DNA from 3 places in the Paenibacillus sp. PastF-3 genome. Region 1 is predicted to be linked to each of the others. Evidence: riboswitches for the same ligand, from Rfam matches in the RefSeq annotation. Region 1 holds a riboswitch; each other region holds the start of a gene.
What was found. A riboswitch is a leader RNA that binds a small molecule or an ion and turns the genes downstream of it on or off. The one in region 1 is predicted to bind cobalamin.
Positions count from the first base shown of each region.

Region 2: another riboswitch for cobalamin. It lies ahead of metE (5-methyltetrahydropteroyltriglutamate--homocysteine S-methyltransferase); the one in region 1 lies ahead of M2444_RS13365 (anaerobic ribonucleoside triphosphate reductase).
Region 3: another riboswitch for cobalamin. It lies ahead of M2444_RS32835 (S-layer homology domain-containing protein); the one in region 1 lies ahead of M2444_RS13365 (anaerobic ribonucleoside triphosphate reductase).

Region 1 covers NZ_JARXWM010000005.1:375,387-386,303, reverse strand. The annotation lists gene M2444_RS13390 (winged helix-turn-helix transcriptional regulator) at 91-465, shown strand; partial or broken gene M2444_RS13385 (NAD(P)H-dependent oxidoreductase) at 530-1,073, opposite strand; gene M2444_RS13380 (YjcZ family sporulation protein) at 1,615-1,746, opposite strand; tRNA gene M2444_RS13375 (tRNA-Thr) at 1,952-2,023, opposite strand; gene M2444_RS13370 (MTH1187 family thiamine-binding protein) at 2,118-2,426, opposite strand; cobalamin riboswitch at 2,803-3,035, shown strand; gene M2444_RS13365 (anaerobic ribonucleoside triphosphate reductase) at 3,253-5,238, shown strand; gene nrdG (anaerobic ribonucleoside-triphosphate reductase activating protein) at 5,235-5,750, shown strand; gene M2444_RS13355 (ribonucleoside-diphosphate reductase subunit alpha) at 5,806-8,139, shown strand; gene M2444_RS13350 (ribonucleotide-diphosphate reductase subunit beta) at 8,388-9,419, shown strand; gene ssuE (NADPH-dependent FMN reductase) at 9,592-10,140, opposite strand; gene serS (serine--tRNA ligase) at 10,638-10,917, shown strand, end outside.
Region 2 covers NZ_JARXWM010000003.1:168,741-179,657, forward strand. The annotation lists gene M2444_RS08025 (TVP38/TMEM64 family protein) at 1-316, shown strand, start outside; gene msrA (peptide-methionine (S)-S-oxide reductase MsrA) at 416-1,402, shown strand; gene M2444_RS08035 (DUF4349 domain-containing protein) at 1,576-2,706, opposite strand; gene M2444_RS08040 (hypothetical protein) at 2,943-3,719, opposite strand; gene M2444_RS08045 (DUF1540 domain-containing protein) at 4,094-4,246, shown strand; gene metE (5-methyltetrahydropteroyltriglutamate--homocysteine S-methyltransferase) at 4,385-6,685, opposite strand; cobalamin riboswitch at 6,942-7,146, opposite strand; gene M2444_RS08055 (undecaprenyl-diphosphate phosphatase) at 7,440-8,300, opposite strand; gene M2444_RS08060 (DedA family protein) at 8,350-8,973, opposite strand; gene M2444_RS08065 (FtsX-like permease family protein) at 8,991-10,917, opposite strand, start outside; gene M2444_RS08070 (ABC transporter ATP-binding protein) at 10,915-10,917, opposite strand, start outside.
Region 3 covers NZ_JARXWM010000033.1:509-11,425, reverse strand. The annotation lists gene M2444_RS32850 (ABC transporter ATP-binding protein) at 1-318, opposite strand, end outside; gene M2444_RS32845 (energy-coupling factor transporter transmembrane component T) at 291-1,181, opposite strand; gene M2444_RS32840 (DUF4430 domain-containing protein) at 1,181-2,119, opposite strand; gene M2444_RS32835 (S-layer homology domain-containing protein) at 2,193-7,175, opposite strand; cobalamin riboswitch at 7,441-7,641, opposite strand; gene M2444_RS32830 (hypothetical protein) at 7,732-8,310, opposite strand; gene M2444_RS32825 (cellulase family glycosylhydrolase) at 8,530-10,251, shown strand; gene M2444_RS32820 (transposase) at 10,314-10,607, opposite strand; gene M2444_RS32815 (hypothetical protein) at 10,632-10,917, opposite strand, start outside.

The DNA.
Region 1 (10,917 bases):
TTGTAAAACATAATAAAGTCGAGACCTGAGTACGGAGAAGCAATAGGCGTTTGCCTTTTCGTTATATTTTCTGAAGGAGGGTAATAGCCCATGAGTGATGAAATCTGTATACCACCTGGCATTCACCAGAAGGACACTAGCTTCGGCTACACCTTGTCTATCATTAGTGGTAAATATAAAATGACTATTCTCTACTATCTCTCTGAAAACAAGATCGTGCGATTCAATGAACTGCAACGGGGTATCGGTACAATACCTTTTAAGACGTTAAGTATTATGTTGAAAGAACTGGAAGCGGACTGTCTCGTCAGGCGCGAGGAATTCCCCCAGATTCCCCCTAAAGTTGAGTATTCCTTGACTGAGAAGGGCCGATCGCTTATTCCGGTGCTGGATATGATGTGCACTTGGGGAGAGAAAAATTCCGTTCCAGCCGCGCAAGAGATAACAGTACCGTTTACGATTTAGCCACGACTTATGACAAAAGCAGCATTTCCATTAATGAAAATGCTGCTTTTTGTTTCAATTCTAATTACATATTATCGATAAATTCAACATAGCCTTGCGAACTGATGTCCAATTTTTTAAAATAATCCGTACTTCCTACCGTCTCAGATTCCGTACCATAAATGGCATAGAAGGAACGATAATCAGCGTTGCAGTAAATAAAAGTCGTGTCAAAGGGAGATAAAATACAGTCCAGCCCGTAGCCGAGTTTACCATCTTCACTGAAGTCTTTTTCACTTCCTCCGGCAGTTACAGCTAATGCGATTTTACGATTTCTTAATTTATCACTCTTCGAGCCATATGCCCATCCGTAAGTTAAATACTTCGTCCAGCCACTTTTTAAGCAGAGGCGGACTACTAAACCAGTAGACAGGGAATTGTAAGACGAGCTTATCATGCGCTTCATTTAGTTGTTGTTCCTTTTCCACGTTGATTTTTTCATCGGGATAGGCTTTGTACAGCTCATGTACCGTATATTTGTCTGGATATTTATGGAGTTCTTCGATCCAGCGTTTATTAACAACGGATGTTTCGATGTTTGGGTGCGTAACGACAACAAGTGTTTTCAATGGTGTATCCTCCATGTTTGAATCAGATTTAGGACTTGAGTTATACCTCCCATCACGCCATCGCGTAAGTATGCACTTTTAGTTCACGTACTTACCTAAAGGTAAGCATTGCAACCTGTCTGCACGTATATTGACGTACAGTCTTCGGGGTGATTCTCATCTTCGGTGTACACCCAAATATCACACAAGAGAGACTGGGTCATTCCTCCATCAATGTTACACTGGATACTTATTCACATGTTCTCCCCAACTTACAAGAAGCAGCCCTTCGAGGGATCGGCGACTCCATTCTTGAAACGTGCAAAGAGGTCAGGATTACGACTGATCCCTCATTTTACTTGAGTAAAGGTTAGATGGATGTTAGAAGATAGGTGATTTCAAGACAAACGGCGCGGTTCGGGGATCCCCGAAAACCGCGCCGTTATTCCATTCTTAGATATGCTGGTGAAGGAAATTGAACCCCTGGGCTACACCAGATTAAGGCTGATATAACTCTGTGGAAGCACACCCTCAAGCTTCCAAGCAAAACATCCTTCTCATTTTATAGCAAGATAGTCTTAGAAATAATTACAAGGAGGATAAACAGTACCAAGATTGCACCGGTAGATGTAAAGGCTCCTCCGATACCGCCACCATATCCGACACCACCAAAGCCAGCAATATTTTCGCTCATTTTAAATTTTCTCCTTTGTATTTAAGTTCATCTTAGCTTATGAAATCCACACTATAGTGCTTGGGTAAATAGGTAATTAGATATCTATCCATTTAAAGCCCCTACCGTAGGCAAAGGTTAGAAGAATGTTAGAAAATAGATGATTTCAAGACAAATGGCACGGTCCCGAAATCCCGGAAGCCGTGCCATGCGCAATTCTTAGATATGCTGGTGAAGGGAATTGAACCCCCGGCCTACGCATTACGAGTGCGTTGCTCTACCCCTGAGCTACACCAGCTTAAAGCTGATTTTTCTGTCAAACAAAAAATATTATACAACTTTCACCTAGAAACGCAAGCCTATTTTCTCTATTTCCCTACTCTCCCGAACTGCTATTCCACCTGTAGTTTACGCTCCACAGATTCCAGCTTTCCACGGCTAGTGGAGGGTTTATCTCGGCGGTCGTCTATTTTAAGTGAGGTAGAGACACGCTCTGCACCTGCGGCAAAAGGAGACTCGTGCAGCGCCTCGACTGCAGCAAAAATACGCTGAAGAGGCCCTTCGATAATTGTACCCATGGATGTAAGCTCATAAGTAATCCCTTCTACCGTCTTCAGCACTCGCTGCATATCCGCAACATAGCTGCTAAGGCTCGTACTACCTGTTCCAATCGGAATAACGGTTACTTCAGCAATAGGCATGGGAATACCTCCTCGGAATTTTAAAGTATGTGTCTCCTTCTATTGTAACAACTCCACCGCTCTCCCACAAATGATCTCAGCTTTATTATGCCCCTTCTTCTTTCCCCAAAAAATTCTTCGAAATATGACTTTCGCCACGGGTATTTTTTCTTACGTGAATTCTAGGGTCGTCTGCACTACATTTATGGACTCTTTGTGGCATCTTTTCGGACAATTTATGAATCATTTTTCATATGCCTGTGGATCAATTGTGGATTACTTATGGACAGCCTGTGGATCATTTGTGGAGTACTTTTGAAGAACCCGCTCCCCGCGCGGGTTTTCTAAAAAACTGTTTACAAACACAACATCTTGGGTTATTTTTATCTAACGACAACAAAATATAGTGGAGACAGGCGCTTTGATCCTTAATCGGAATTAGAGCTTAATAGGGAAGTACGGTGAAAATCCGCTGCGGTCCCGCCACTGTAACCGGATGCCCTTTACAAGCTTTTAGAAGCTAAAGATGGGCAGATCTCCTGGCAGAAGCCACTGAGGGTAAGAACCCCTTGGGAAGGCGCTGAGAGGTCCTACGGAAGCCAGGAGACCTGCCTGTTTCGACGACACCAACTATGAGTGCCTGCGAGGAACAGGAGCGGTGTCCGCATGCGGTCATCTTCTTAGAGACCACTACAAATATCTGTGTGGATATTTACATAACGCATCGGGCATTTTCAGCCATCCTCGCTAGGGGATGCTTTTTTTATGAGATCACAATGAATATACGGCCGCTTATGCGGCCCCACTTCTTAATGATAGGACGATAGACTGAGAGGAGAGCTATACAATGACGTTGTTGGAGAGACAATTTAACGGTACAACAAATGCACGGGAAGTTCTTTTAGAAGAGCTCATTGATTTAGGACGCGATATTATCGACAGCCGGGATTTGGACTTGCTGCGCGAGAATGCCAATTTGAACGGAGAGAGTTTCTCCGGTAAAATGAGCAAGTTCGGCAGTGAATATTCAAAATGGTACGCCCGTAACTTTACGATGCCGCCGCAGCTGGTGCAAGCCATTGATGACAATGTCGTCTATGTGCATGATCTGGATCAATACGCAATCGGAACGACTAACTGCATTTTTATCCCGTTTGATAAGCTTCTCCGAGAAGGCTTCAACACCGGTAACGGCAGTGTTCGTCCTCCGAACTCCATAATGACAGCTATGTCACTAGTAGCAATCATTTTTCAATCCCAGCAAAATGCTCAATATGGCGGCGTATCCGCCAATAAACTCGACTATGATCTGGCACCTTATGTAACCAAATCCTTCGCTAAGCTGTTCCGCAAGGGTCTGGATTATTTTGATGAGGGACAAGCTAATGAATCTTTGGGCGAGATCACAATGAGCCGGACCGATCTGGCCGAGGTATATCCGAAATCGTTCCGTTATGCACTGAAAGAAACTGAAATCGAAACCCTGCAAGCGGCTGAAAGTATGGTACATAATCTCAATACCATGTCCAGCCGATCCGGCGGGCAAATTCCGTTTACCAGTATCAATTATGGTACTTGTACTTCACCAGAAGGTCAGCTTGTAATCAGTTCCCTGCTAACAGCAACGATGAACGGGCTTGGCAGCGGAGAAACACCTGTATTCCCTATTCAAATCTTCAAATGCAAGCAAGGAATCAACCAACAGCAAGGCGATCCTAACTATGAATTGTTCCTAAAAGCAGCGGAATGTTCTGCACGCAGACTGTATCCGAACTTTGCTAATCTAGACGCTCCGCTCAACTTGCAGTATTATGATCCAAGTGATCCTGATACGGAATTTGCTACAATGGGCTGCCGCACTCGAGTGCTCGGTGACCGTTTTGGGCGTAATCATTGCTCCGGGAAGGGCAACCTTTCCTTTAATACACTGAATCTGGTTCGGCTCGGTCTGGCACACGGCACAGTAACAGGCCGGCGTACCGTCGCAGACGAAGCTGGCTTCTATGAGGATCTAAATCACTATATGGACATTGCGCTGGAAGGACTTCTTCATAGGTTCTGCATCCAAAGCGCGCAAAAAGCTAAAGCATCCGATTTCATGATGCGAGAAGGCGTCTGGGAAGGCGGCGAAACCCTCGCTCCTGAAGACTCTGTAGGTGAACTGCTGAAGCATGGTAGTCTGTCGCTCGGCTTCATCGGTATGGCGGAATGCATGAAAGCCATGTACGGCAAACACCATGGCGAGGATATGGAAGTCCATGCCAAGGCTGTGGCTATCGTACGTCATATGCGGGAGTATTGCGACCGGAAAAGTGAAGAACTGAATCTAAACATCACCTTGTTCGCAACACCAGCCGAGGGTCTGTCCGGTAAATTCACCAAGATTGATCGTAAGGTACTGGGTTCTATTCCAGGCGTAACTGACCGTGAGTATTATACGAACTCTTTCCACATCCCTGTATACTATGATCTAGGCGCTGCTCAGAAGATCAGCTTGGAAGCTCCTTTCCATGAATACTGCAATGCCGGGGCTATTTCTTATGTCGAATTAAACGGTAATGCCCGCAGCAATCCAACCGCTTTTATCAAAATCATTAAATACGCACTAGAACAACAGGTCAGCTACTTCAGCATTAACCATCCGATTGACCGCTGCTCAAGCTGCGGATACGAAGGCGTAATTGGGACAAACTGTCCTTCCTGCAACGCACATGAGAATGACGTGCACATCCGTCGTTTGCGCAGAGTTACAGGTTATTTAACTGGCGACTATCAGACCCGCTTCAACGCCGCCAAACAAGCCGAAGTACGGGATCGTGTTAAGCATCTATGAATATTTGCGGATACTATCCGGAGTCGATTAACGAGGGAGAGGGCATGCGGGCCGTCCTCTTCATCAGCGGCTGCCGCCATCGTTGCCCGGGATGCTTTAATCCCGAGACATGGAATTTTAAATATGGAGAAGTTTTCACCTTAGAACGTCAACATGAAATCATTGCAGAAATCGCCGCTAACCCATTGCTGGATGGTTTAACACTAGCAGGCGGCGATCCTTTTTTCTCGGCAGAAGAGGTACTTGGGTTCATTCATGAGCTTCGCGCCGTGCTCCCAGGCTTCCCCATCTGGATTTACAGTGGGTATACGTATGAGGAACTAAACGCCCTTCCCGGTTCTCCGGAGTGGAATCTACTTACACAGTGTCAGGTATTAATAGATGGACGTTTTATAGAAGAATTAAAAGATACTACACTTCCTTACCGAGGAAGCTCTAACCAACGCATAATCGACATTCCGGCCAGTATGAACGGCTCGGAGGTCTTTCTGTGGCAGCCTACTGCGCTATAATATATCAATTTTTGATATTCAAAATTAATCCAAAATAAGAAGGGATGAAATAACCATGCCACAATTCGTAGTTAAACCAGATAATCGCCAACTGGCTTTTGATGAGAAACGCCTTTCCATATACGCCGACCGTATCTTGGAGGGTCTTGATCAACTAAATAAAGAAACATTGCTGCGGGGAGTAATTTCCAAACTGCGCCGTGACTCCGTAAGCGGAGAAGAAGTTAGCAACGCCTTCACTATGAGTGCCCTAGAACTTGTAACAAAAGAAGAGCCTACTTGGAAGTTTGCAGCTGCCCGTGCCCTTCTGACTACCCTTTATAAAAAAGCAGCCGTTCACCGCCGCTATAAAGCTTATCCAGAAGAGCCTTACGGTGAGCTGTACCCTCTAATCACGGATCTTGTTAAAAAAGGAATCTACCGTGAGGAGCTTCTAACGCATTACACTAAAGAGCAAATCATCGAGCTAGGTGGATGTATCGATTATACACGCGACCTTCTATTCGATTACATTGGTCTGCTTACGCTATCTGACCGTTATTTGGCGCATGATTTTGACGGCCGTGTAATGGAGCTTCCGCAAGAACGTTACATGATTATCGCTATGTACCTCATGCACCGTGAGCCAGCCGAGAAACGTCTTGAGCTTGTAAAAGAAGCTTACTGGGCTATGAGCAACATCTACATGACAGCTGCTACCCCTACCATGTCCAATGCCGGTAAAAAGGTCGCTGGACAGCTCTCCAGCTGCTTCATCGATACGGTGGACGATTCCCTAGAGGGTATCTTTGATTCCAATACAGACGTAGCGCGCCTTAGCAAAATGGGCGGCGGTATCGGCGTCTACCTGGGTAAAGTACGGGCACGTGGTTCGGATATCCGTGGTCACAAGAACACTAGCTCCGGCGTAATCCCTTGGATTCGCCAATTGAATAATACCGCAGTCAGCGTAGATCAGCTAGGTACTCGTAAAGGTGCTGTCGCTGTCTACCTTGATGTATTCCATAAAGATATTCTCGCTTTCCTCGATCTTAAGCTAAATAACGGTGACGAGCGCATGCGTGCCCATGACGTATTCCACGGTGTAACCCTGCCGGACTTGTTCATGGAAGCTGTTGAATCACGCAGCCACTGGAACCTCTTTTGCCCTCATGAAGTGAAGAAGGTTATGGGCTGGACGGATGAGGATGGTCGTCCGCTGGGTCTGGAAGACTTCTACGATGAAGAGCTTGGTAAAGGTACTTTCCGTGAAAAATATGCTGAAGCTACAGCCAATCTGGAATTGTCCCGTATTACCGTTCCTGCGATCGACATCATGAAACGGATTATGAAATCACAGCTCGAAACAGGTACTCCGTATATGTTCTACCGTGATACGGTGAACCGGACGAACCCGAACCGCCACCAAGGTATGGTCTTCTCTTCCAATCTGTGCACAGAAATTATGCAGAATCAATCCGCTACCGTGATTGAACAGGAAGAATTAGTAACCAAAGATGGCAAGACCCGGATTGTTATCTCCAAGATTCCTGGCGATTTCGTAGTCTGCAACCTGAATTCTATTCACTTGGCACGTGCGATTCCAGCTGGCGTGCTGGAAAGACTTGTACCTATCCAAGTACGTATGCTGGACAACGTAATCGACATCAATAATATTGAAGTTCTGCAAGCACAATACACGAACAGCCAGTACCGCGCAGTGGGTCTCGGCACATTCGGCTTGCATCACCTATTAGCACTCAAGGGCATTCGTTGGGAATCTGATGAAGCCGTAGAATATAACAATCATTTGTATGAACACATCAACTACCTGTTGGTACGTTCGAGCATGGAGCTTGCCCGTGAAAAAGGCCGTTATCCGAAGTTCGCCGGTTCCGATTGGGAGACAGGTGCGTACTTTACTTCACGTGGCTACGTTAGCGGTGAACAAGAAGGCAAATATGTAACCACAGAACAATGGCGCGAGCTGCAAGAAGAAGTGGCTAAAGACGGTGTTCGTAACGCATGGATGTTCGCGATTGCACCGAACGGCTCCACATCGATTATTGCCGGCTCCACAGCCAGCATTGATCCTTTGTATGAACTGCTTTCCTATGAAGAGAAAACAACTTACAAGATCGCTAACCCGGCACCAGATCTGTCCGACAAGACAATCTGGTACTATAAGACAGCTTTCACCATTGACCAAAACTGGTCGATCCGCATGGCTTCCGCTCGTCAGCGTCACGTCGATCAAGGCCAAAGCTTCAACCTGTATGTTCGTCCTGACATCAAGGCTACCGAGTTCCTTGAGCTGCATCTGAACGCCTGGAAGGGCGGATTGAAATCAACTTATTATGTGCGTAGCCGTGCTTTGACAATAGAAGAGTGTGATTCTTGCGCTAGCTAATTATCTTAGTGCCCTGAATAGAAAAACGATGATGAATTTCGTAACTGCGAGGAATGTTTGGGCTTCCGGCCGCTGTTGTCATCAGATGTCTTGATCTTTACCGACTATTAGCGGATGACATCCGATGACAAAGGCGGTCGCTGACGCCCCTACAGCTCCAAACTTCCTCTCCGTTACTCCATCACCGTCTTTCTATGAACAAGACACCAAAGAAAGATTACCCGCGCAAAAAAATGGAGGGATAAGAAATGCAATTACAAAAGATTTTTAATACTGAAGCACCTAACCAATCCACACGCATTATCGACGGTGAATGCTCAGGCATTCTGAACTGGAATGATATCCGCATGCCTCATATGTACAAGCTGTACAAGGTCCTTCTGCTTAATCACTGGATCGCGGATGAAATCCCAATGTCCAAAGATGCGCAACAATTCCCTATGCTGGATGCAGAGGAGCAACGTGTATTTAAGATCAACATCTCCCTGCTCGCTGTGCTGGATTCGATGCAGACGATGTTCGTCAGCGACGTGAAGCGTTATTTCACCGACTCCTCACTAGAAGCTATTTCTGCCATTATCGGGCAACAAGAAGTAGTGCATAACCAATCGTATTCCTATGTTCTTTCCTCCATCGTGTCGGATAGTGAACAGAAAGAGATTTTCGAGTATTGGAAGAAAGATCCGGTTCTACTGGAGCGCAACCAATTTATCTCCGATATTTATCAAGAGTTCCGTGATAATCCAACGAAACAAACCTTTTTCCATGCGTTGGTAGCAGATCTCATCTTAGAAGGAATTTTCTTCTACAGCACTTTCGCCTTCTTCTACAATCTGGCCCGCGACCAGAAGATGATGGCGACTAGCCAAATGATCTCTTATATTCAACGTGACGAGAATCAGCACTGCTACTTCTTCGCAGAAGTATTTAAGCAGCTGCTCGTAGACTTCCCTGAGCTGAACACCAAAGAAAACATGGATTACGTATACCGTACCATCGACCGCGCGGTAGAGCTTGAAACCAACTGGGCTTACTACACTCTCACTAATGTTCGTGGCATTGACCTTAACGAGCTTAGCGACTATATCAAATATACAGCGAACAAACGTCTGACTTTGATGGGTATGGAAAAAGCTTACCAAGGTGTTGATGTTAACTGCATGCCTTGGATCAAGCCTTTCTCCGACGATGCGCTGAATGCTACGAAAACTGATTTCTTCGAAGCCAAGTCCCGCAACTACGGTAAGGTTGGCGATGATAACGGATTTGACGATTTGTAAGACTGGACTATAACGATCCATAGATAAAAAAGAGGCCATTCTCTACTTTTACAGTGAGATGGCCTTTTGGCTATAGCAAAAAAGCGTCTCCTCAACCCTTACATCAGGAATGAATGAGACGCTTATATATTTGTTATGAATCCATCAGAAACAGAATGCCTACTGCTGAGTCCTATGCCTTGCGCTCTATTCGATGTGTAGTTTCTTCTGCCAGCTCAGCTAATGCATCATTCAGTCGCAGCTTCAGCTCCTCAGCAAGCTCTACCACTCCGTGATCATTACGAACCACCTGAGAATCCACGGCATACACTCCACCAAGAATGTAACGTGCACCGAGTACAGACAACACAGGTTTCAAAGCATAATCAATCGTGAGGAGATGTGCAAGACTGCCACCCATGAAGAGCGGGAGTACGATTTTGCCGGCCAATCCCTTTTGCGGAACTAGATCCAAGAAGGTCTTCAGCACGCCTGTATAAGAGGCTTTATAAACCGGGCTAACCACGATTACCGCATCCGCTTCAGCTACAAGGCCATTCGCCTTGACGATAGCATCGCTCTCAAACTTGGTGTGAATCAAATCTTCCGCTGGCAGCTCAGCTACGTTAATACGCTCAACTTCAAAGCCCTGATCCGTTAAGCTTGCCTCCGCATACTCTATAACTGCATTGATACGCGATACCAGGGAAGGCGTTCCGTTAATCACAACAATTTTAGCCACTTCTCCACCTCTTTCATCCCACTTGAGCAGCTCACACTGCAATATTTAACCCGACAGGAATACTTTAAATTAATATTAATCCTATCGCAGATTAGATATTATTGTCAAACCATAAACGCTTGCGCTCATCCCACTCTTGCGATATACTAAGCAACAATATTAAATCCAAGAATCAGGCCAATGATCGGCATCCAACCGTGAGGCGTCTGCGACCGGAGCCTATAATGACTCCCTAAGTTCACCGGGTTTCGCCCGTTACCGCGAAGACCAAAGAGGGTCGATTCTTTCCTGTTGTTAAGGAGATTCGATCAACCTGGGTGGCACCGCGAGCTGACGCTCCTCGTCCCATGGATGAGGGCGTTTTTTGCGTTTTTTCAAGCATAATCACCTTCGTCGTCCTTATAAGGACGGTAAGTGTTTGTGCGAGAAATAGAAGGATAAAGTGAAGGATGAACCTTACACTTCCTTATCTTTTAAACAAAAAGGAGCGAAACGGTATGCTGGAAATGAACTGGATTAAGGATAATCAGGAACTTGTAAGAAACACTGCCACCTGGAAAAGAGTCGACTTCCCACTGGATGAATTGCTGAATTGGGACGAAAAGCGCCGAAGCCTGCGACAAGAAACAGAACAAATAAGAGCCGAACGTAATGAGCTAACCAAAGAGGTTGAACAATTACTACGTAAGGGTGACCGCCCTGCTGGAGAGATCGTCAAAGCACAGGTACGAGAACTCAATAATAGACTGAACCTGCTGGAAGCAGATTTGAACGAGG
Region 2 (10,917 bases), on a different contig from region 1:
TCCCGCACTCGAAAAGTTCACAGTAGGCATTGAGCGGCGACCTTTCGCTTCGATTGTCCTAGCACGACTCGTGCCAATCATTCCCCAAACAGCGGTTAACATCTACGCTGGAGCTGCTGGACTGCCTTTTTGGAGCTATATTGCAGCTTCCGGCATTGGAAAAATACCAGGGATTGCATTATACGCTTTCCTCGGGAATCATCTCTTCCAGGACCCTGTAAGTGCGATTATTGCCATCATCGCCTATGCCGCTGTGCTAATTATTGCCGGACTGAGCTTGCGTCCGCGCGCTCAAGAAGCGAAGAATAACAGATAGCGAAAGAACTTATCGGTTACAAACTGGCAGGCAGTTAGTATTTGCTTTATAATTAAATTGTGATCTATTTAATTGCATTATGTGAATGGAGGGATATCAATGAGTGAACATCAGACTAACCATATAAATACCAAGACGGATAAAGCAACCTTTGCAGGTGGATGCTTCTGGTGCATGGTCTCGCCGTTCGAAGAATTGCCAGGAATCATTAGTGTCGTCTCTGGCTATACCGGCGGACATACAGTGAACCCAACCTATGAAGAGGTTTGTTCTGAAACGACAGGACATGTTGAAGCTGTACAAATTACGTTTAACCCAGATATTTTCCCTTATAGCAAGTTACTTGAGCTGTTCTGGCAGCAAATTGACCCTACCGATGCAGGTGGACAATTCCATGATCGCGGGACTTCTTACGGAACAGCAATCTTTACCCATTCGGAGGAACAAAAAGAACAAGCAGAAGCTTCCAAGGCAGCTCTTCAAGCAAGCGGTCGGTTCTCAAGTCCAATCGTAACCCCGATTCTCCCGGCATCCACTTTCTATCCTGCCGAAGAATATCATCAAGGCTACCATCATAAGAATCCAGGCCACTACAAACGTTATCGCAAAGGTTCTGGACGAGAGGATTTTATAGAAACCCACTGGACACATAAAGAGGACAAACAAAGTTTGAAAGAACGGTTAACGCCTCTTCAATATGAAGTCACTCAGAACAGTGCTACAGAATCTCCTTTCCGGAATGATTTTTGGGATCACCATGGAGATGGTATTTATGTAGACATCGTATCTGGCGAACCGTTATTCAGCTCGCAGGATAAATACGATTCCGGTTGCGGCTGGCCAAGCTTTACTCGTCCCATCCGGGACTATGCTGTGAAGGAAAAGACGGATCTCAGTCATTTGATGGTCCGCACTGAAGTTCGCAGCAAAGTAGCGGATTCCCATCTAGGCCACGTCTTCGACGATGGTCCCGGAGAAAACGGTTTGCGCTACTGCATAAATTCGGCGGCGCTAAGATTTGTCCCGAAAGAGGATTTGGAGAAGGAAGGATACGGGGAGTACCGCGTACTCTTCCAGCCTGCCTAAACATCAATCCTCAGTACACAAAGAAACGGTTGTCGTCCTTTTAGGATGACAACCGTTTTTTTCTCTTATAATATAAGAAAGTATAAGTTTCACGTTATACATTATCCTTATATTTCTCGCTTTAACGCTTACCGTCTTTATAAGGACGCCGAGGTCGTTTATGCTTAGAGGGGCTATTCTTTCTTTGAGTCCTCTGAGTCCTTATTAGCCTTCGGCTCATCCTCTGAACCTGCCTCCTTAGGTTCTGTTGCCGCAGGGATGATTTGCTCTCTCTTCAGCTCCTTATTGCGCTGACGGATCCTCTCGGTCTGCTGCTCCCGACGCTCGCGGATATTTTTACGGGAAACTAATACAATAGCTAATATAATGGCAGCCCCGATAAGTATCGGTAACGCTCCTGCAAGGATAACTACAAGCCACTGAAACATCACAGATAGCGCATTTAAGCTGCCATTTAGAGCATCTGAAGCGCGTTCCAGTAACGGCCCTTGCTCCTTCTTCTCTTTGACAGCAATGCTTTCATCCGTCTGATACACTCTCAATTCTACCGTAGAGAAGGATACATTCTGATTGATATAACGCATTCTACCTTTAATCTGTTCAATGCTTTCTTGAATCGAGCCAAGCTCGTTCGCGAAGGCGACCAGATCCGTGGATTTCGTCGCTTTTTTCATAAACTCTGTATATTGTGCTTCCATTAGCTGCTTTGCCTTCAAACGTGACTCCAGATCAACGTACTCTTCAGAGACATCCTGACCTTGAATGCTGCGCTGTAGAGATTCGTGTTTTACTTGTTCTAATTTATTCAGAAAAGGTGAGAATCCGGAGGCAGGTACCTTAAGGATAAACGTCCCACCTTGCTCGTACTGCGACATATTTTCATTAAACTCAATAATATATCCATTGGCTATGGTTACTAAATTACGTATTTCAGTCTGTGCTTTTCCATAGTCTTCTACTTCCATGTTAAGGTTCGCTTTATAGATCAGCTTCTTGTTCAAGCCCGCTACTACATCGCTACCAGTAAACCCTGCACTTGCTTGAACAGTATTTTCTGATGTGGAGCCCTTTATAGCCAAGTTCTCGCTGCCTGTTGCTTCTGCCTCAGGGGCTGCCGAAGTGCTTTTATCCGCTGTTGAGGCCAGCGAGCTCTGCGATTGTACCTCTACTGCTGCGTTGTTACTCGTACTACCATTTTCTTTTGCCGAGCTATCTGCCGCTGAATTCCTATCCGCTGAACCACAACCCGCCAAGACTACCGCAAGAATTAATAAACATAAGTAATGCAGACCCCATTTACGCATTCTCATTCCTCCAAAAATGTAGTAGATACCGCTTGCACGGATCATCATATCGTAACGGAATGTCTTGTTCTAAGCAGATCTCTTCCGTCACTCTTTACTATGACGTTCCAAAACTTGGAAGGTTGCACTTAAAAATGGAATGATGAATAGTTTCTTTTAAATCATGCATACTCAAAAGAAAAAAAGCCGCATTTCTGCGGCTTTGAGGTCTCGAACTATCATTTTTTGTGCAAACACTAACCTGGGTTAGAAGAACTTTGTTTAATGACATAAATGCCATCTGGTAGCGAACCGCTTAATAATCTTGCCATGTAAATATCAACATCATAACTAGTGGTGCCTACAAGAACTGAATTCCCTTGAACATTGGCATAAGTCTTCTCTGTGATCACACCAAATGAGTTATTCATAATAGGCGTATATTCCATCCAAGCATAATTGTAAGGATTCACTAATGCAGTTGTCGTGTTACTGCCACCATAAGTATTGGACCACGACGAGCCACCTGTAATGCCAGCACTAACAGCTGTTTGTTTTGCGGTTACACCAAAGCTAGTGTTCGCAATATAACCTTGAGAAACCGAATAGCTGATGTTTAACAACGAATTTCCAGAAGCACTGTTATAAACAGCCTGAGAGATTTTTCTAGTCAAGCCACTTCTAGTAACATAGGAGACATAACCATTTTGTTGGTAAGAGTAGATCGTTGTTTGGAAAGCATCTCTAGGAGCTATAACAGAGGCTTTCTCAAAAGAAGAATCTGTATTAAACAGGGGCACACTTGGCAACAATCCCTCTTTAGCAGCCTCTAAAGCTTGTCCTTGCGCAAGAATATCATTGTACTCTTCTATTGAGATTTCTGACAATCCCGTAGGTGAGGTTTTGTAGACTTTTATGATTTCGGGTTCACTATTTTGAGGGGCTTCGTCATTATGTACACCTTCTGCACCTGCATAAATAGGTAAACACAAGATTAGCATTAAGGCAAAAGGGAATAGTAAGAACTTTTTCATCAATTTCATCCTCCAATATTTCAGATTAGGATCGGCCGTTCCCTATCGAAAATATTACCAGATATTTTTTAAAATTATATAGATAATTAGGATTATTTTGTATTTTTTGGTATGTTAATGAGAAATGTATTTTGTAATTTTTTATATTTATTTGTATAACTTTGTCATATTTCTGTGATTGAATAACCCATTTGCTTACAAACGCTTTATTTGGTACAATAACCTCGTCTAGCTACACAGAAAATACCAAATACCCTCAATTCATAATGAATGAGGGTAGGGCGCGGTTCTGTTCGGACAAGCTCCACCTTGTTGAACAGAGTAGTTCTTTGTTAATAATGCTGTCTATTACTAAGAAGGGGAGGTGAACCCTCATGGCAAAAGACGTAATTTGCGAAGTTAACTCCTGCACCCACTGGGCAGAAGAGAACAAATGCAGTGCTGATTCTATCTTTGTAGCTTTCCACAGCTCCCAAGAACCTACACGTGCAGAAGAAACAGATTGCAAGACTTTCGAAAGCAAATAAGGTGATAATTTGAAGGGACCCTCCACGGTTCCTTCTTTTCTTTTCTCATTCTATCAAGAATGAGAATTATTATCAAGTGGCTGAAATAAAAAGCCAGGGAGAAATTCCCCGGCTATGATTTATTGTATATCTCTAATGCTATTTGGAGGCACTAACTCCTGCCTTTTCTCTTGCAATAGCAGCAGCCTTTACCATGTTACGAAGTGCATCTTCCGTCTCCTGCCAGCCACGTGTCTTAAGGCCGCAATCCGGATTAATCCAGAACTGTTCAGGGTCGAGCACCCGCAGCGCACGATCAATAGCAGCTGTCATTTCTTCTACAGCAGGAACCCGTGGACTATGGATGTCATATACACCAAGACCGATTCCCTTATCATATTCCTGTTCTTCAAAGCTAACGATCAATTCCCCATGGCTACGGGAAGTTTCTATAGAGATGACATCCGCATCCATCGCGGAAATGGAGTCGATCATGTCATTGAATTCGCTATAGCACATGTGGGTATGAATTTGTGTTGTAGCCTTCACATGATTCGTTGCGATACGGAACGACTTCACCGCCCAATTCAAGTATGCCTCATGATCTTCAGCCTTCAAAGGAAGCCCTTCACGGATAGCCGGTTCATCTACTTGAATCATCTCTATGCCTGCATCCTCCAAAGCTTTAACTTCATGACGGAGCGCTAAGGCAATTTGATTGGCTACTGCTTCCCGACTAAGGTCATCACGTACGAAAGACCAATTGAGGATTGTAACAGGACCAGTCAACATACCTTTAACAGGAAGGGCAGTTAACGACTGAGCATAAACGCTCTCTTTCACAGTCATAGGCTGAATAAAAGCTATATCCGCATAAATAACCGGTGGCTTCACGCAGCGAGATCCATAGGATTGAACCCAGCCATTACTAGTAAATAAGTAACCATCTAGCTTCTCCCCGAAAAACTCCACCATATCCGTTCTTTCGAACTCACCGTGCACGAGTACATCCAGACCTAGTTTTTCTTGGAAGGTAATTGCATCCGCGATCTGCTCACGTACGAACCCATCATAGCGCTCTTGATTCCATACCCCTTTACGCCATTTCAACCTTGCCTGACGTACTTCTACGGTCTGTGGAAAGCTTCCGATCGTTGTCGTTGGCAGAAGTGGCAGCTGCCATTTCTCCTGCTGCACCTTCAGGCGCTCAGCAAACGGTAGACTGCGTTGGTCCGGTAAATCTGCAAGTCCAAGAACTTGCTCCGCAACATCCTTACGGCCGCGTTCAGGAAGCGAACGGAAGGCAGTAAGGGCTTCGCGACTGGCTGTCAACGCAGCAGCAGCTTCTCCTGTACCCTCTAAGGCTGCAGCAAGCAGGCCAAGCTCACTAAGCTTCTCATCAGCAAAGGCTAATGCAGCCTTGACGGTTGTCTTCAGCTTCGCCTCACCCTGAACAGTAACCGGAACATGCAGCAAACTGCAAGAAGGCTGTAGAATAAGACGATCAAGCGGTACATGTACACTCAGCTTCTCGATTAGCTGCAGCTTAGCATCCAGATCCGAGCGCCAGATGTTGCGTCCGTCAATAATACCCGCTCCCAGCCACTTATCCTCAGGCCAGCCAAGACGTTCAATCGATGCCAGGTTCGTCCCGCCATCATGGACAAAATCAAGACCTAAACCTTGTACCGGAAGTTTGAACAATGCCTCCAGCGGTTCAGCAGCTTCAAAGTAAGTCTGCAGAATAATATTTAAACCAGGCACGGATTCAGCAATTTCTGTGTAAATCGAGTGAAGTAAGGATAATTCTGACTCATTTATTCCTGTAACAATTGCTGGTTCATCCATCTGTACCCAGCATACTCCTTCTTGCTTCAGTTCCTGCAACAGCTGAATGTAAACCGGAAGAAACCGAGCAGCAATCTTCGCAATATCCGCAGATGCAAAACCTTTTGACAACTTAAGGAATGTATAAAGGCCTAAAACTACAGGTTTACCCTCAATTCCCCCTTGGGACTTGGCAAAACGATAAGCTTCCAGTGGTTTGTTCTCGGTCAGACGCGGCGTTTGTGCACCAATCTCTGGAACGATGTAATGATAGTTCGTATTGAACCATTTAGTCATCTCACAAGCGGTAGCCTCAGCATTTCCTCTAGCCATCGCAAAATAAAGATCAAGTCCAATGTCGCCACCGTCATACGCATAACGTGGAGGTACGATCCCGAACATAACAGCTGTATCCAGCACATGATCGTAGAATGTAAAATCATTTACCGGAATGAAATCAATTCCTGCCTCCTGCTGAGTCTTCAAATGCTGAAGCTGAATGCCTGTCATTTCAGTACGGAATTCTTCCTCATTTATTTTCCCCGCCCAGAAGGCTTCCAACGTTTTCTTCCACTCGCGGTTTTTTCCGATTCTTGGATAGCCAAGATTACTTACTTTTACTTTGTTCGTCACTTTGCAGCTCCCCTTCTCCATTTTCTTATTTTGGACTTGATATCACTTGCATTCCTATAAGCATAAACGCCTTCGGCGTCCTTGTAAGGACGGTAAGCATTTTAGCGAGAAATATAAGACATAAAGTATAGGTGCAAAACTTATACTTTCTTATATTTTTAAAAAAAGCGCCTTTCCCTAAAAAAAGTCAAAGGGAAAGACGCCCATAATATACCTATGGTTAACGTCTAACACCTTCCTATCCTCCGTAGGTGAAGCAGTGCTGTTGAAACAGGCAGGTCTCCTGGCTAGCGGTGTCAGCATCCTTAGCAGTCTTCCCAGCAGTAGTAAATTGCCAGTGACATATGTTGCTATGGACTCTTCCGTTACAGTGGCGGGACCGCATCGGCTTCGAACCGAACTTCCCTTTTAAGCCTACCGAATTACTAATTCCGGCAAGCACCTGTCTCCGTTATTTTCAAGCTAAAACGCCATTGGCGTCCTTTTAAGGACGGTAAGCGTTTATGCGAGAATAATAAGAAAGTATTGTGTGAAACTTATACTTTCTTATCATTTAATCGCTAAAACGTCTTCGGCGTCCTTTTTAAGGACGGTAAGACGTTTATGCGAGAATAATAAGAATAAAGTGAAACTTTTACTTTATCCTTATCATCAATAAAGTGAGTGTCTTAATCTGATGTCATCATACGTGAAAGCCCCCGTCATCTGCAATAGATGACGGGGGCTTTGGTTATATCGATTCCTTATAACGGATTTAGAAAAACACGAAATATACTACTGCAGCAAGTACTATGCGATATATAGCAAATGGTAAAAGCTTAATCCGGTTGATCAATTTCAAGAAGAAACGCATCGATAATAGCGCAAACACAAAGGCACTGATAAAGCCTGCAATGAAGAACGGCAGGGCATCGATGGTGAAATATTGCCAGTTCTTCATCAGTGAGAGTAAACTGGCGCCTGCCATGATTGGAACAGCCATAATAAACGTGAAATCAGCAGCAGCGCGATGACTCATACCCAGAAGAACACCACCAGAAATCGTCGACCCGGAACGTGAAAATCCCGGCCACAAGGAGAAGCACTGGACCAGACCAACACCTAGCGCCTGCTTATATGTAATCTGATCGACACTCTCCGTTTGAATCTTCTTAGGTCCGAATAGATCCGCAATAATCATTAATACAGCACCGACTACTAGACCGATTAACACGGTAGATGTAGAGAATAAATGTTCGTCAATATAATCATTAAACAGAACCCCCAGCACGCCTGCTGGCACTAAGCCTACAAGCACCTGTGTAAGCTTAAGGTGGCCGCCTTTTTCAAGCTGTGGTTGTTGCTCGGTTACAGGATCCAACTGCTTGCGGCTGAAGCGCTTTAAGCCCAACAATTCAATGAACCTATTTCTAAAAATAACTACAACTGCTAATATTGACCCCAGCTGTATAACCACTTTGAACGTATTGGCCGTATATTGCCCAAATAACTCTGTCGATTTTAACCACATATCATCAACAATAATCATATGACCCGTGGAGGATACCGGAGCAAATTCAGTCAATCCTTCAACAATTCCCAAAATAATAGCTTTAATAATCGTTAATAGCTCCATTTGTTCTCCTCCTTTTAATCATAACTTTTATCTATAAGTCCTTCTCGGCTCAACCTTCGGTGTTCATTTTCCGGCTGCGCTTGCGGAAGAACAAATATCCCAGGATCACTACTCCACCTGCAAGAAGCACGTACACTACGTTAGAGTACATATCCATATACATGGCGATGTCTTCCCAGGACTCACCCAATGCCGCCCCAATAAGCACCAGCAATAGATTCCATCCCAGCGTACCAATCGTTGTGAAGATCATAAACACTCCAAATTTCATGCCCGACATCCCTGCTGGGATCGAGATCAAACTACGCACTAATGGAACCATCCGACAAAATAATACGGTCCAATAGCCATATTTGTCAAACCAAGCGTCAGCCTTGTGGATGTCCTTTTTGCTAATCCGGAGTAGGCCGCCCCAGCGTTCAACAATCTTTTCCAATCGATTTACATCCAACAAACGACCGATATAATAAAGAATCACTGCACCCAGCAGTGAGCCAAGCGTAGCAGCAATGATTACCCCAGGAATGGTCAAATTCGTTGTGGTTGTCATGAATCCTCCAAAAGGAAGGATCACTTCGGAAGGAATTGGTGGAAATATATTTTCAAAAGCGAGCATCAGGAAAATACCAAAGTAACCAAACTGCTCCATAAAATCTGTAATCCATGCTTGCATTTCGTAACCCCCATTATTCAGATCAAGTTCTTCTTCAAGTTGCGTAAATAACGGCTGCGAATAAAAAAGAAGTAAAGTCCCTGGACAGCCAAATATCCCAATAACACCGCCCCGGTCTCCACAGCAATAGATAAGTAGAACAACCGCTGAAGCGCAATAAAGGCAAACACACTATGCAAAATGGCAATCCCAACCGGAACAAAAAACAACAACGACAATTGTATCGTTACAATTCGGTTTAGCTCATGATCTGTAAGTCCCATTTTGGACAATGTAGAATATTGATGACGATCATGATCTAGATCTGTATACAGCCGGAAGTAAAGGAAGCTGCCTGCCGCTATGAAAAATACAGTACCCACCAGTAAAGAAGCGAATAGCATCGTGTTGTACAATGTTCTCTGTATTTCAAACAGCGTGCCGCTAACAACAATCGCGTATGGCGAGTTACTTTCATAGGATCGTTTCCCTTTATGAGCAAGATCCGCCGCTATACCTACTGTTCGCGGGAAGTCATCCATGTAAAATCCTGTATACAAATCGGTCTGTACGGGATGAATAGCCTTGTAAAGCTCATCGCTAATCACAACACCGCTGAAATCTCCCCCATCCCTTCCATCCAGCTCCGGCAATAGATATTCGGCAATGGGAACATGCTGGGTATAACCCATTTCTCGAATGGAAAGACCTTGCTTCAAGGTGTATATCGGCTTTACTCTACCCGCTTGCAGACTCCGGTCTCGTTGCGAACCGATCATCACCAGTCCTTCATCTCCACTTAGAGGTTGCTCATCCGTCGTAAACCCTGCACGAAGCAGAGCAAGCTTATAATCACTGTAAGCAATCAAGGGAAGCCTTAACGTGCGATCTGGCCCGGTCTGAGATTCCACCTCTGCGTATTTAATCGGAATATTAAGTGTCTCATAGGGTAACCCGAGCGTTGTAAGCTCTTCCTTAATTTCGTCCAAATGCTGGTCAAAAGGATCCTGCGATTGATGGCCTTTGGCTACATAACCAACTGCTGCGGGATAGTCCAATTTCAACTCTCTGGAAAGCGTATGGATCGATGCAAATACTCCCACTGAAGTAAAAGATACTGCGGATACAATCGTCACCATAAAGAACATTCGGGCATTCTCTTTCCAGCGGTAAGACAAGCCCGATAAAGTAATGATATTCGTGCGGTTCCAATACAGGCGCCGGATCGTCTTAAGCAGTTTAACAGTGTAAATACTGAGCTGAGTATAAAAGAGATAGGTACCCGCAACCGTAATTATAACGACGGGGAACATCACCTTTTCAACCGAAGCCGCTTGTGCAGTAGCTGCCATAAAATAGCCCGTTAACAGCAATAAAGCAGACAGGATTGATAACACCAAGGAAACTTTAGGTTCCTCTTCTGCTTTTCGTTCTCCCTGAAACAGCCGCATCAGTGATTCATTCCCAATAAAGAAGAACGTGCTTAGCGAGATTAGAATAAATAACAGCGCAAAGCTACATATCGTTAGTACAAGCGCCTGCCATGGAAGATGAAACGTTAAAAGAGGTATACCCAGAAAAGTAGATCCGATCATTAAAAACAACTTGCCCAGAATTAACCCTAGTAATGTACCTGTCAGAATGGCTGAGGTGCCGATCATCATATTTTCCAAAAATACCATCATGTTGAGCTGTTGCTTCGTCATTCCATGCATCAATAAAATCCCAAACTCCATCTTACGTGACTGCAGAAACGATCCAACCGATACGAGAACGAACAAGGAGCAAAACACATAAATAATGGCTTCTGCCGCCATCATTGTATGAGCTGCTGTACTATAAACCAAACTCTTAGAAATATCCGGATGGTAAATAAACAAAGCGCACACGAAAAAGATCATCACTGAAAAAGCACTGACGACAAAATAAGCCGCATATTTACGCTTGTTACGTGTAACATTCCTA
Region 3 (10,917 bases), on a different contig from region 1:
AAAGGCCAACTCATGCCACACCTTGTCTGTCACAATTTGATTGTCCGGACTCTGGAGTACGTAACCGATTTCCGCTGCCTGTGTCCGTTGATCGATCTCCTCTACAGGTTGCCCCTTATAATAAATCACCCCTTGGCGTTTGCCATGTGGGGTTAGGATTGTTTTCAGTTGTCTTAGTAAGGTACTTTTGCCGCAGCCTGACTTTCCACAAACAGTAATAAAGTCTCCGCTTGCAATCGTAAGATTAACATTCGATAGAGCCATCTGCTCTTGTTCAGGAAAAGCAAAGCTTAGTTCTTCGATTCGATAGATTTCCATTTCATTGCCTCCACCATATTGATGAGCACAGGGATCATACATAGCGCAAAATAAGCGATATATACAAGGATACTAAAAGGTGTAATTGCGCTCGCTTTAATCGACGGATAATATCTCATCGTGTTCTCACCCATCGCTGCACCGACAGCTACTATCGCAATTAAGCCTGCCATGATCAAGAGGGCTACTTTGTCCCGGGCATCTAATCGGAAGATCGAAAAGCTTGTACGTCCCGGCAATCCATATCCTCTTGACTTCATAGAATCCGCCGTCTCAATCGCATTTTCCAGGGCCCAGGTAGTCATTATCGATAGGATCGTTATCCCATTTCGCGCTCGCGCGAGGAGATTTCCCTGGGTGACATCCCGGCCTATACATTTTTGAGCATTCGAAATCACCTTGATTTGCGCTAAATATCTAGGAACAAAACGAAGCACCATCGAAAAAATCAACGACAGTGCCGGCAGTATTTTTCCGAATATATAAATAAACTTATCCGAGGTCATCACGGCGTTATAACAGGAGAACCATATGATAACCGTCACAAACATGCACGCCGCTGCTACGCCATAAAGAATCGATTCCTTCGTAACGGGGTTTCCATTGTTTAAATAGAACAAGATCGTTACCCCTTGATGATTAAAAACAGGGTTCATAATCGCCATAAATAGTAGAAAAGGAACCATGTACAGCAGATTAAATCGAACGGCTTTTTTTCCTTTTAACATAAAGGAGTAAACCACTGCACTGATCAGGGCAATCACCTGAAATATGGGATGCATGAACACCATGCTAAATAACAACACAACTACAAAATAAAGAAAATTCACAAACGGATGAAAGGTAGAAAAGCTATCCTTCATTATTTCTGTGCTCCTCCTGTGGCTACATAACCACCTACATCTCGACCTAGATCACAAGTGTATACCCATTCAACGACATCGCCATCCTTAAGCACATAACGACTACTGCCGTAGTTAGGGAACCAGCCATTTACTTTGTACATCCATCCACTAAGCTCTCCAGCATCAAATTCATAAAGATTATTTATGCCTTCAATATAATTACTGTTATAGATCGGAGTCATACTGAATTCCATATGGATTTTATTCTTCTTCATCTCTCTTAGCAAAACATCAAACACAGACTCCCCTTCATAAAAGGTTACCTTCTGCGCTTTATAAATGATACCATCTGCCGGTAATACTTCAAGCTTATCCTCGTTGAAAATGTTCATATTATCTAAAATGGTAGCCGCCGAGACGGACAAGGTAGCCGTTAATTGCTTCTTCTTATCTACTGTTGCATTTTGCCATTCCACTGGCTTAGGTTTCCCGCTCGGTACTGGATCCGTAAGAAATTTATCCTTTTTCGGTTCCTGCTTGGCTTCTGTTGCCGCTACTTTTGAATCCGGTTTGGTTACTGGTTTTGCCGTCGCTTTCGGTGTTGCGGTCGGCTGTGCCTGTGTATCCGGTTTAGGTGTTGCGGTCGGCTTTTCAACCTCTGTACCCGCAGTTTCGGTTGGCGTTACCTCTTCAGTTGGCTTTACCGTTTCAATGGGCTTAGCTGTTTCACCTGGCGTAGCTGTAGGAGCTATCTCCGTTGTCTCGGCATCACTTGAGGCTGTAGGCTCTACTTCAACATTCTGATTGGAAGCCGTATTGGCTGATTCTACAACTTGAGACCCAACATTGTTACTCGCAACCTTGTTCGGGCTCTTCTGATAATTCCCGCCCCAAAAGAACGCAATCACCAACACACCAATAATTAGTATCGCTGTTAGCCATTTTTTCTTGTTCATTTCTTAAGTTCCCCACCTTAAATAATAAGCAAGGGTATACACGCTACCCTTGCTTATCTCTTTAAATAAAGTTCTATTTAACGTCTGTCATGTCATAAAGACTCGTCTGACCCTTAACGAACCGATCATAAGCAACCAGTGCATACATCGCTTGATCCGTAGCCATAAGATCTACTTCTCCTGGTTTCGCGCCTCCGTTGCCTACTCCACCCTGCTTCACGTGATAAAAACCACCTTCAGCAGCAACAAAGCCAAGCAACGCATCTACCGCTGAACGGCCATTTTTAATAAATCTGGAATCCTTATGCGGATCTATACCAAGTCCAGTTAAAGCTACAATAACCTGAGCAATGCTCTCGGAGTTCGTAGATTCCCAGCTTGCAAAGCCACCGTCTGCTGTTTGTGTTTTGGATAACCAAGCCAATCCACGATCTACAGCAGCCGTTACTTTGGCATTCGTTTTGTAATAAGGGGTTAAGCCTTGAATAACCATCCCAGTGATATCCGGATCGGCCGCAGTAGCATTACTGCCAAGTGCCCATCCCCCACCGTTGATCTCTCTGCCTAAAATATAATCAATAAGCTTCTCTCTAGTCGTCTGTGTCTTTACATCCTTAACCACTGGAATGTCGTAATGATTACTATCCAGTGCGATCAAGGCAAACACAGGTCCATTAATACCTTGCTTGATTACAGTATCAAAATCAGCGAGCGGCTCCAGTAGGTTATAACCCGCCACTTTATCAATATTTTTGCCGATTGAAGTTAATGCCAAAATAACTCTATCATATTCCGTATATTTTACGCTATGCAGCTTCCCAGCCTTTTCTTTAAGGGTTGCTTCTACATTCGCATAGTACTTAGCGTAATAACTATCTGGAACCTTCACACCAGAACGTGCCAGCCCGAACACTGTCCAATCGCCGCCAACCGAGGAGATGACAGGGTTTGTTACTGTTTTTTGCAAAAAGGCTGCTGTGTTCTGAATATATGGACTAACTGCTTTGTCGCCACTCTTATAATCATGGGTTCTAGTAGCTACAACAGCTGCCATTTCTCTAGTTACAAGCTCTTTAGGTTTAAATTGATTATCATCACCTAACATTAGTCCAGTGGCAACAATAGTTTCCACATCTGCTTTAGCCCACGCGGATGCAGTTTTGATGTCTTTAATCGCTGTTCCTGGCTTCGTAGCTGGGATTGATAATGCTCTGACAATGATTGCTGCCATCTGCTCGCGAGTAATCTTGTCATTTGGCTTAAATTCATTATTAAAGCCTGTAATTAATCCTGCTTTATGAGCAGCATTCACATATGGATAGAACCAATCTGCCAGAGCTACATCCTTATAGGTAATTCCCTTATCACTCTTAATATCAAGTTCCAATGCAGAAACTAGGATCTTAGTAAACTCTGCTTTTGTAATGTAATCCTTCGGATTCACCTGACCATTGTTACCTTGGATGTACCCTTTTACTGTAGCTGTTTCAATCGCTGAGAATGCCCAGGATGAGATCTTATCGGCGTCTTTATACACTTGCTTGATATCATTAGGAGCCGCTGTTGGAGATGGACTTGCTGTCGGATTACCGTTACCTTCCGGAATAGTTACATCACCCGGAGCAGGAGTACCGCTGGGTTTAGGCGTTGGTTTTGGAGTCGGACTCGCTGTTGGTATCGGTGCATTTAGATCGGCACCCAAATTCGTAGTATAACGCCACTGAATTCTATCCCCAGCACTTAGGTTATATGAAGATGCACCATAATTAGGATATTTTCCATTTACATTATACATCCATCCACTACCGCTACCATGGTCAAATTCTCCATCACCAGCTATGGATTCAACATACACACTTCCAAATGTACTGTTCCAAGAATAGCTATAGTCGATCCCGCGGCTATCTAGTACTCTTTCGAATATTGACCACACTGTGTCACCAGATTGTAGCTCTACCTGTACAGAAGGAACAACATATCCCTTCTTAATCGTAAGCTTATCCACGGATAGGGTTACATATGGCTTCGATGGAGTGGTTCCTCCACCACCAGTGCCACCGCCATTTCCTTCGCCGTTGCCACTACCACCGTCGCCACCAGGTGTCTGAACTACACTGGTTGTGTACGCAATGTAATCAGTGAAGTGATTGGTTTTTACGATTAAATCATTTCCATTATCGTAGGCATACTCTGAGTTGCCGCTTGCCAAACCTAAGGCGTCACTTGCAAATTTTTGAATCACATGAGGTGTACCATTTTGAATATAAGCTGCATCTTTTCCTTTAAGGTCCTTAAAGGTTAATGTTATAAATTGACTAAATTCTACTCTTGCACTGCCACCCATGGAAAAGGCTTGAATAATGCTCTCCAGCTTCTTATCCTGGGAAATAATCTGATTCAGACTATCTTTTAGTGCAGCTTCTGTGCCTGTAAAAGGTGACAAAAGTTCAATTGCTGAGGCATCTCCACGGGTAACTTTTGCACCCTTAGGAATGACTACGGATACGTCACCTTTGGTAGCTTCAATCTGAGGAAGATCGCTGTTATTTGGTAAACTAACACTAACCTTCGATTGTTGATTTTTAGGAATAACTACCGTTATTTCCTTGTTGCTATCTCCTGTTCTGATTGGAACGATATAATCTTGAGAGTCAATTGGGATATCAACTTTTGGGTGATCACCAGACGGTAACGGAAGTTCTTTTGGACCCTCTGGTTGCCCAGGTCCCGGTCCTTCTGGTTGTTCCAATTTCACATCATTCATATCAAAGAGACGGTTACTATGATTGATCAGACGATCATAGGACACAAGTGCATACGTGCCTTGGTCCGTAGCCATTCCATTTACTGATCCTGTTAAGGTGTGCTTAAATCCACCATCAGGTGCAGCAAAGACAAGTAATGCATCAATAAGAGACTTGCCATTCTTGATAAACCTAACATCATTGTCTGGGTTAACACCTACGCTAGTTAAAGCAACAATAACTTGCGAGATGCTTTCACTGCTTGTGCTTCCCCAGCTTGTATAACTACCATCATTATTTTGATTACTCGATAACCATGCAATGGCCCGATCTACGGCAGCTTTTACATTAGAATCCTTTGCGTAATAAGGTGCAAGTGCTTGTATTGCCATAGCCGTCATATCGACATCGGCTTTCGCCGTACCTAATGCCCAACCACCGGCTTCTACTGTACCTTTTTTAATCTCATTATCTAAAATATACTGAATCAGGTTTTCTCTTGTGGTTTGAACTTTACCTGCTGGCGCTACTGGAATATCATAGTTATGACTATCTAGCGCAATTAGAGCAAATATAGGACCATTATTTCCTTGCTTCTGAATGTATTGATAATCAGCAAGCGTTTTTCTCAGATCATACCCCGCGACATTCGTGATATCTTTTCCAATAGAGGTAAGTCCTAAAATCAATCTGGAATACTCTGTACTTGCCGTAGTATCGATTTTTCCATCCTTTATTAAGGCTGCTACTTTCGTAGCTATATTGTTGTAATAGAGATCATAATAATCATTAGGCACATCGTAGTTTGCACGTGCTAAAGAAAGAATGGACCACTCTCCGAAATAAGTCGGATTCGTTACGGTTTTAACAAGATAGGCAAGGCTCTTATCCAAATGCTGCTTGGCTACATCTGGAGTCGGTACTTCCGGCTGCTCTAATTGAACATCATTCATGTCATAGAGACGGTTGCTATTATTGATTAGACGATCATAGGATACGAGTGCATATGTGCCTTGATCCGTAGCCATAGCGTCTACTTTTCCGGTGAGAATATGCTTGAATCCACCATCCGGCCCAGAGAAGCTAAGTAAAGCATCTATAAGTGAATTTCCTTCTTTAATAAACTTAGGGTCACTGTGCGGATCTACGCCTACGCCAGTTAAGGCAACAACAATCTGTGCGATGCTCTCACTGCTTGTGCTTCCCCAGCTTGTAAATCCACCTTGAGCATTTTGTACACTCGATAACCATGCAATCGCCCGATCCACGGCAGCTTTTACATTAGGATTCGTTGCGTAATAAGGCGCAAGTGCTTGCATCGCCATCCCGGTCATATCGACGTCTGCTTTGGTTACACCTAAAGCCCAGCCCCCGGCATCTGCTGCACCTTTTTTAACTTCTCTATCTAAGATGTACTGAACCAGGTTTTCTCTTGTGCTTTGATATATAACTCCCTTCTCATCAGGATCAGGGAATAATACTGGAATTCCGTAGTCATGACTATCTAGTGCAATCAGAGCAAATATGGGACCATTAAGCCCTTGCTTCTGAATATATTGATAATCAGCGAGTGCATTTCTTAGATCATGACCTGCAACATTCGTGATATCTTTTCCGATAGAGGTCAGTCCTAGAATTGCTCTGGAATTCTCTGTGCTTTTATTGGCGTCGAGTTTTCCATCCTCTTTGATAATCGATGTTATTTTCGTAGCTACATTGTTGTAATAGAGATCATAATAACCACTTGGTACTTTATAGTTCGCACGTGCTAGAGAAAGAATCGACCATTCTCCGCTACCTGTTCCAAATGACGGATTCTTTACAGTGTTAACGATGTAAGCCAAGCTTTTATCTAACTGTTCTTTGGCAGTGATTTTATAAGTAACCTGATAGGTTACATTATCTGCTTTGTTCCCAGCGCCATCTACAGCCGTTACTGCGATTACGTTACTACCTGGGTTAAGAGAGGCTTTGTACTCACCATTAGTAGCTGACAGAACGACTTGGTTCAGCTTTACTACTGGGATAATGTCTTTATAGACATTGTCTGTAACCACTACTTTGAAGCTTAAATCTTTACTGGATACTTCTTGTTTATCTTGTATACCTTCTATTAATATCGTAGGCTTCTCTGTATCTGGCTCTTGTACTAACGCATTAATCTGCTCTACTAGAGCTTGATTAACCTCTGTTGTTACAACTGCACTATCGGCAATTGCTTCATTCGCATGAGCCGGGATTACGCTTGTAGAGAACGTCGTGATAAATACAGCTACAATGAGTAACCAAGCTAAAAACTTATTTTTCTTCATGTTTCCATAACCCTTCCCTTCTCTTCCTATGATAAAAAAACAGAATAAACTTTCCAAGCATAACGCCCTCGGCGTCCTTATAAGGACGTTATGCGTTTAGCGAGAAATATAAGACATAGAGTATAGGTGCTAAACTTATACTTTCTTATATTTTTAGCACTACAAAAAAACCACTCAACATAACGTCAAGAGGTTTAAGATAGTGAACCGCAATAATAGCAGGCATATACTATATCAAACACCCCTCTATCGCTCGTAGAGTTTAATGGTGTATCAGAAACAGGCAGATATTCTGGCTCAAGTATCATCACCCTTGCTACCTTCCCAGTTTCCCAGTGGTACCTTGCAAGGACTCCTCTTTCACAGCGGCGGGACCGCGCGGGACTCACACCCGCTTTCCATTTAACCAATCTATGATTGCATTTCCGAAACATTCATAATTGGCACCTATTGCTAATATTAATTTTTCATGCTCCATCATATCTAATATAGATGCTTTTGTCATGCAATATTTGTTTTTTGTATAACGAGTAGTTAGCGATAATCCTATTGAATATCAAATCATTTTAACCACAATATACTCTTTTTCTCTCAGCTCAAAGCCCTCCTCCAGTGACAAAGAGGCCAAATCAAAGATTCGATCATACTTTTTATTTCGTAGGAGCCCTTCTTCCTCAGCCCAACAAGTATAAAGCTCAAACTCGGCACCAGATACCCCATAATCTGTCATAAGCCTAAATAACTCCCGACAACACTTGAGTGAGGCATCATACGATCCTGGTAGCGTATCTTTTAGCTTAGGGGATACAGAGAAGCCGCCCCAATTCGGTGAAATCCGGTATACATATGGACTCCGAAAATGCTTGCGAATCTCATCGTTCCAATACCCAAGTTCCTCTATAAAAATACCCGCTGCATCTTCTTCCGAGTCGTATACAAGACAGTCCTCATCTCTTAAATGAGACAGATCTGCGATGTCATCTAAAGGAATTATGCCTTGCAGGCGTAAAGCCTCTCTTTGATTCTTATACTCTGGGGAATTTTTCACTTCATTATATGTCTTTGCTGACAGTACACTGCCTCTTTCTCCTAACGGAAGCTCTGTAGCCGAGCCTATGTAATGAAATCTGCTCACTGGATTGCCCTCCATAACTTTGGAATCACTGCAAATCACTAATTCATATATGAATTTACCACAAATTAGTAAGGTACTCGTTGAAATTATTCTATGTTAGGGTATTTGGTAATCGTTTACAACAAATTAATGGAGGTGTATATGATCATCTAAGCACCAAAGTAGTAATGAAGGTCCGGTTTAAGCATCCTCAAAAATGATCTTACAAAGGAGAATTCAATGACTACTCGAATCCAGAAACACTTCTTATCATTGACCCTTGTCACCGCTCTTCTGCTTTCTTTGTTCTCATCCATTGCCGCCGCTGCCACTAAGGACGAGCAACAAGCTAAGCCAGCACCAAAGAGTAAGATCCAATCCTATGTAGACGATATGCAGCCCGGATGGAACCTTGGCAATACGCTAGATGCTACAGGTGAGGATGAAACCTCCTGGGGCAATCCGCGTGTGACCCAAGAACTGATTAAGAAAATCGCCGCACAAGGCTACAAAAGTATCCGGATTCCCATCACTTGGGATTCACACATAGGTGAAGCACCGAACTATACCATTGATCAAGCTTACCTCAACCGTGTCGAAGAAGTTGTCGGCTGGGCGCTGGACGCCAAGCTTTATGTAATGATTAACGTCCATCACGACTCCTGGTTATGGGTAAGTCATATGGAAGAGAAGCATGATGAAACGCTCGCGCGTTATAACGCAGCATGGACTCAAATTGCGGACCGCTTCAAGGATAAATCCGATAAGCTGATGTTCGAAAGCATTAATGAACCTCGTTTCACGGATGGCGGAAGTACGGATGAAGTGAAGATGGAACAGATGCTTACAGAGCTCAACAATTCTTTCCATCAGATCGTTCGAAACTCAGGTGGAAAGAATGATGTCCGTCCGCTAGTGCTGCCTTCATTAGAGACTTCTCCTACCCAACCTAGAATGGATCAGCTTTACAAGACGATTACAGCTCTTAACGATCCGAACATAATCGCGACCGTTCACTACTACGGCTTCTGGCCGTTCAGTGTGAATATCGCTGGTTACACCACGTTTGAAAAAGATACAAAAAACGATATCATCCAAACTTTTGATAACGTTTACAACACATTCGTAGCCAAAGGAATCCCTGTTATCGTTGGTGAGTTTGGACTGCTAGGCTTCGATAAGGATACAGGTGTGATTGAACAAGGCGAGAAGCTGAAATTCTTCGAGTACCTTACCTATTATTTAAAAGAAAAGAAAATGACCTCCATGCTCTGGGATAATGGGCAACATTTCAACCGCAAAACGTATAAGTGGTCCGATTCCGAACTCCACAACGTATTAATGTCTGGTCTGAAAGAACGTTCCTCGAGCACCGAGAGCGATCTGGTCTATCTAAAAAAAGGTGCAACGATCAAAGACACCAAGGTGAAGCTGAACCTAAACGGCAATAAGCTAACCACGATTAGTGCAAATGGGAAGTATCTAATAAAGGGAAAAGATTACACCTTGAATGGCGAGGAACTCACACTCAAAGCCAGCCAACTCAAAAAACTCACAGCTTCCCAAAAATACGGTGAAAATGCCGTGTTAACGCTGAAATTCAACAAGGGTGTTGCGTGGAGACTAAAGATCATCGTGAATGACACTGCCAAATTAAGTGATGCCAAAGGTACGACTGAATCGTTTGCCATTCCAACTACCTTTAATGGCAACCAGCTTGCCACGATGGAAGCTGTCTATACCGCTGGTGGCAATGCAGGCCCGCAAGACTGGACTCCATTCAAGGAGTTCGGCAATACCTTCTCACCCTCTTATAACACGAAAGAAATCAAGCTGCTACCAGCCTTCTTTAAAGATGTTAAAGACGGAGAAGTTATCCTGAAATTCCACTTCTGGAATGGTGATATCCTTACGTACAAGATCACGAAGAGTGGAACAAACGTTGTAGGAAAGTCTTCTTAGCTTTCGCTGCATAACATAAATAGGAGTGTCCCTTCACGAGGACACTCCTATTTTTAATTAAATCATACATAAACTTCTTCATACGTCATCAACATTAAGCGATAGACCAGATACACTCCAAGATAAGCTCCCGTTATAAGGAACATTGGATTCAAAAAAATCGCATGGATCGAGGTCATGAATACCGTGTTATCTCTTAATATTTCATATATGGCTAGGGCAGAAATATTGCCTAAAATAAGCGTAGATAACACAGAAGCAACATTAAAAACAATACGCCACTTTATCCATTTATGTTGTATCATTAGCATCGCGATGGGGACCACTATACTGCCAAATACGATTAGAAATTTCATTTAGCCAGCCACCTCAGTATCTCTTTAATCCTCCAGTTCAACACTTTCAATTTGCCCCTCTGCATTCACTGTCCACTCGATATCAACACCTGGCATCAATCCAAGCTTGTCCTCATCTTCGATCACTACATGATCGGGGATGGCTAGGGTCTGCTCTCCCACCCCTTCTACTTTAACTGTAACCTGTCTACCATTAGACGTAGTAATCTTCCCTTCATATTCAATCTGCTGCAAAACAATCTTTTGGCTCGGATCCGTAATGGTAACCCGCTTGCCGCCGTCTGTCAGCAGCTCAATCTTTTTATGATAG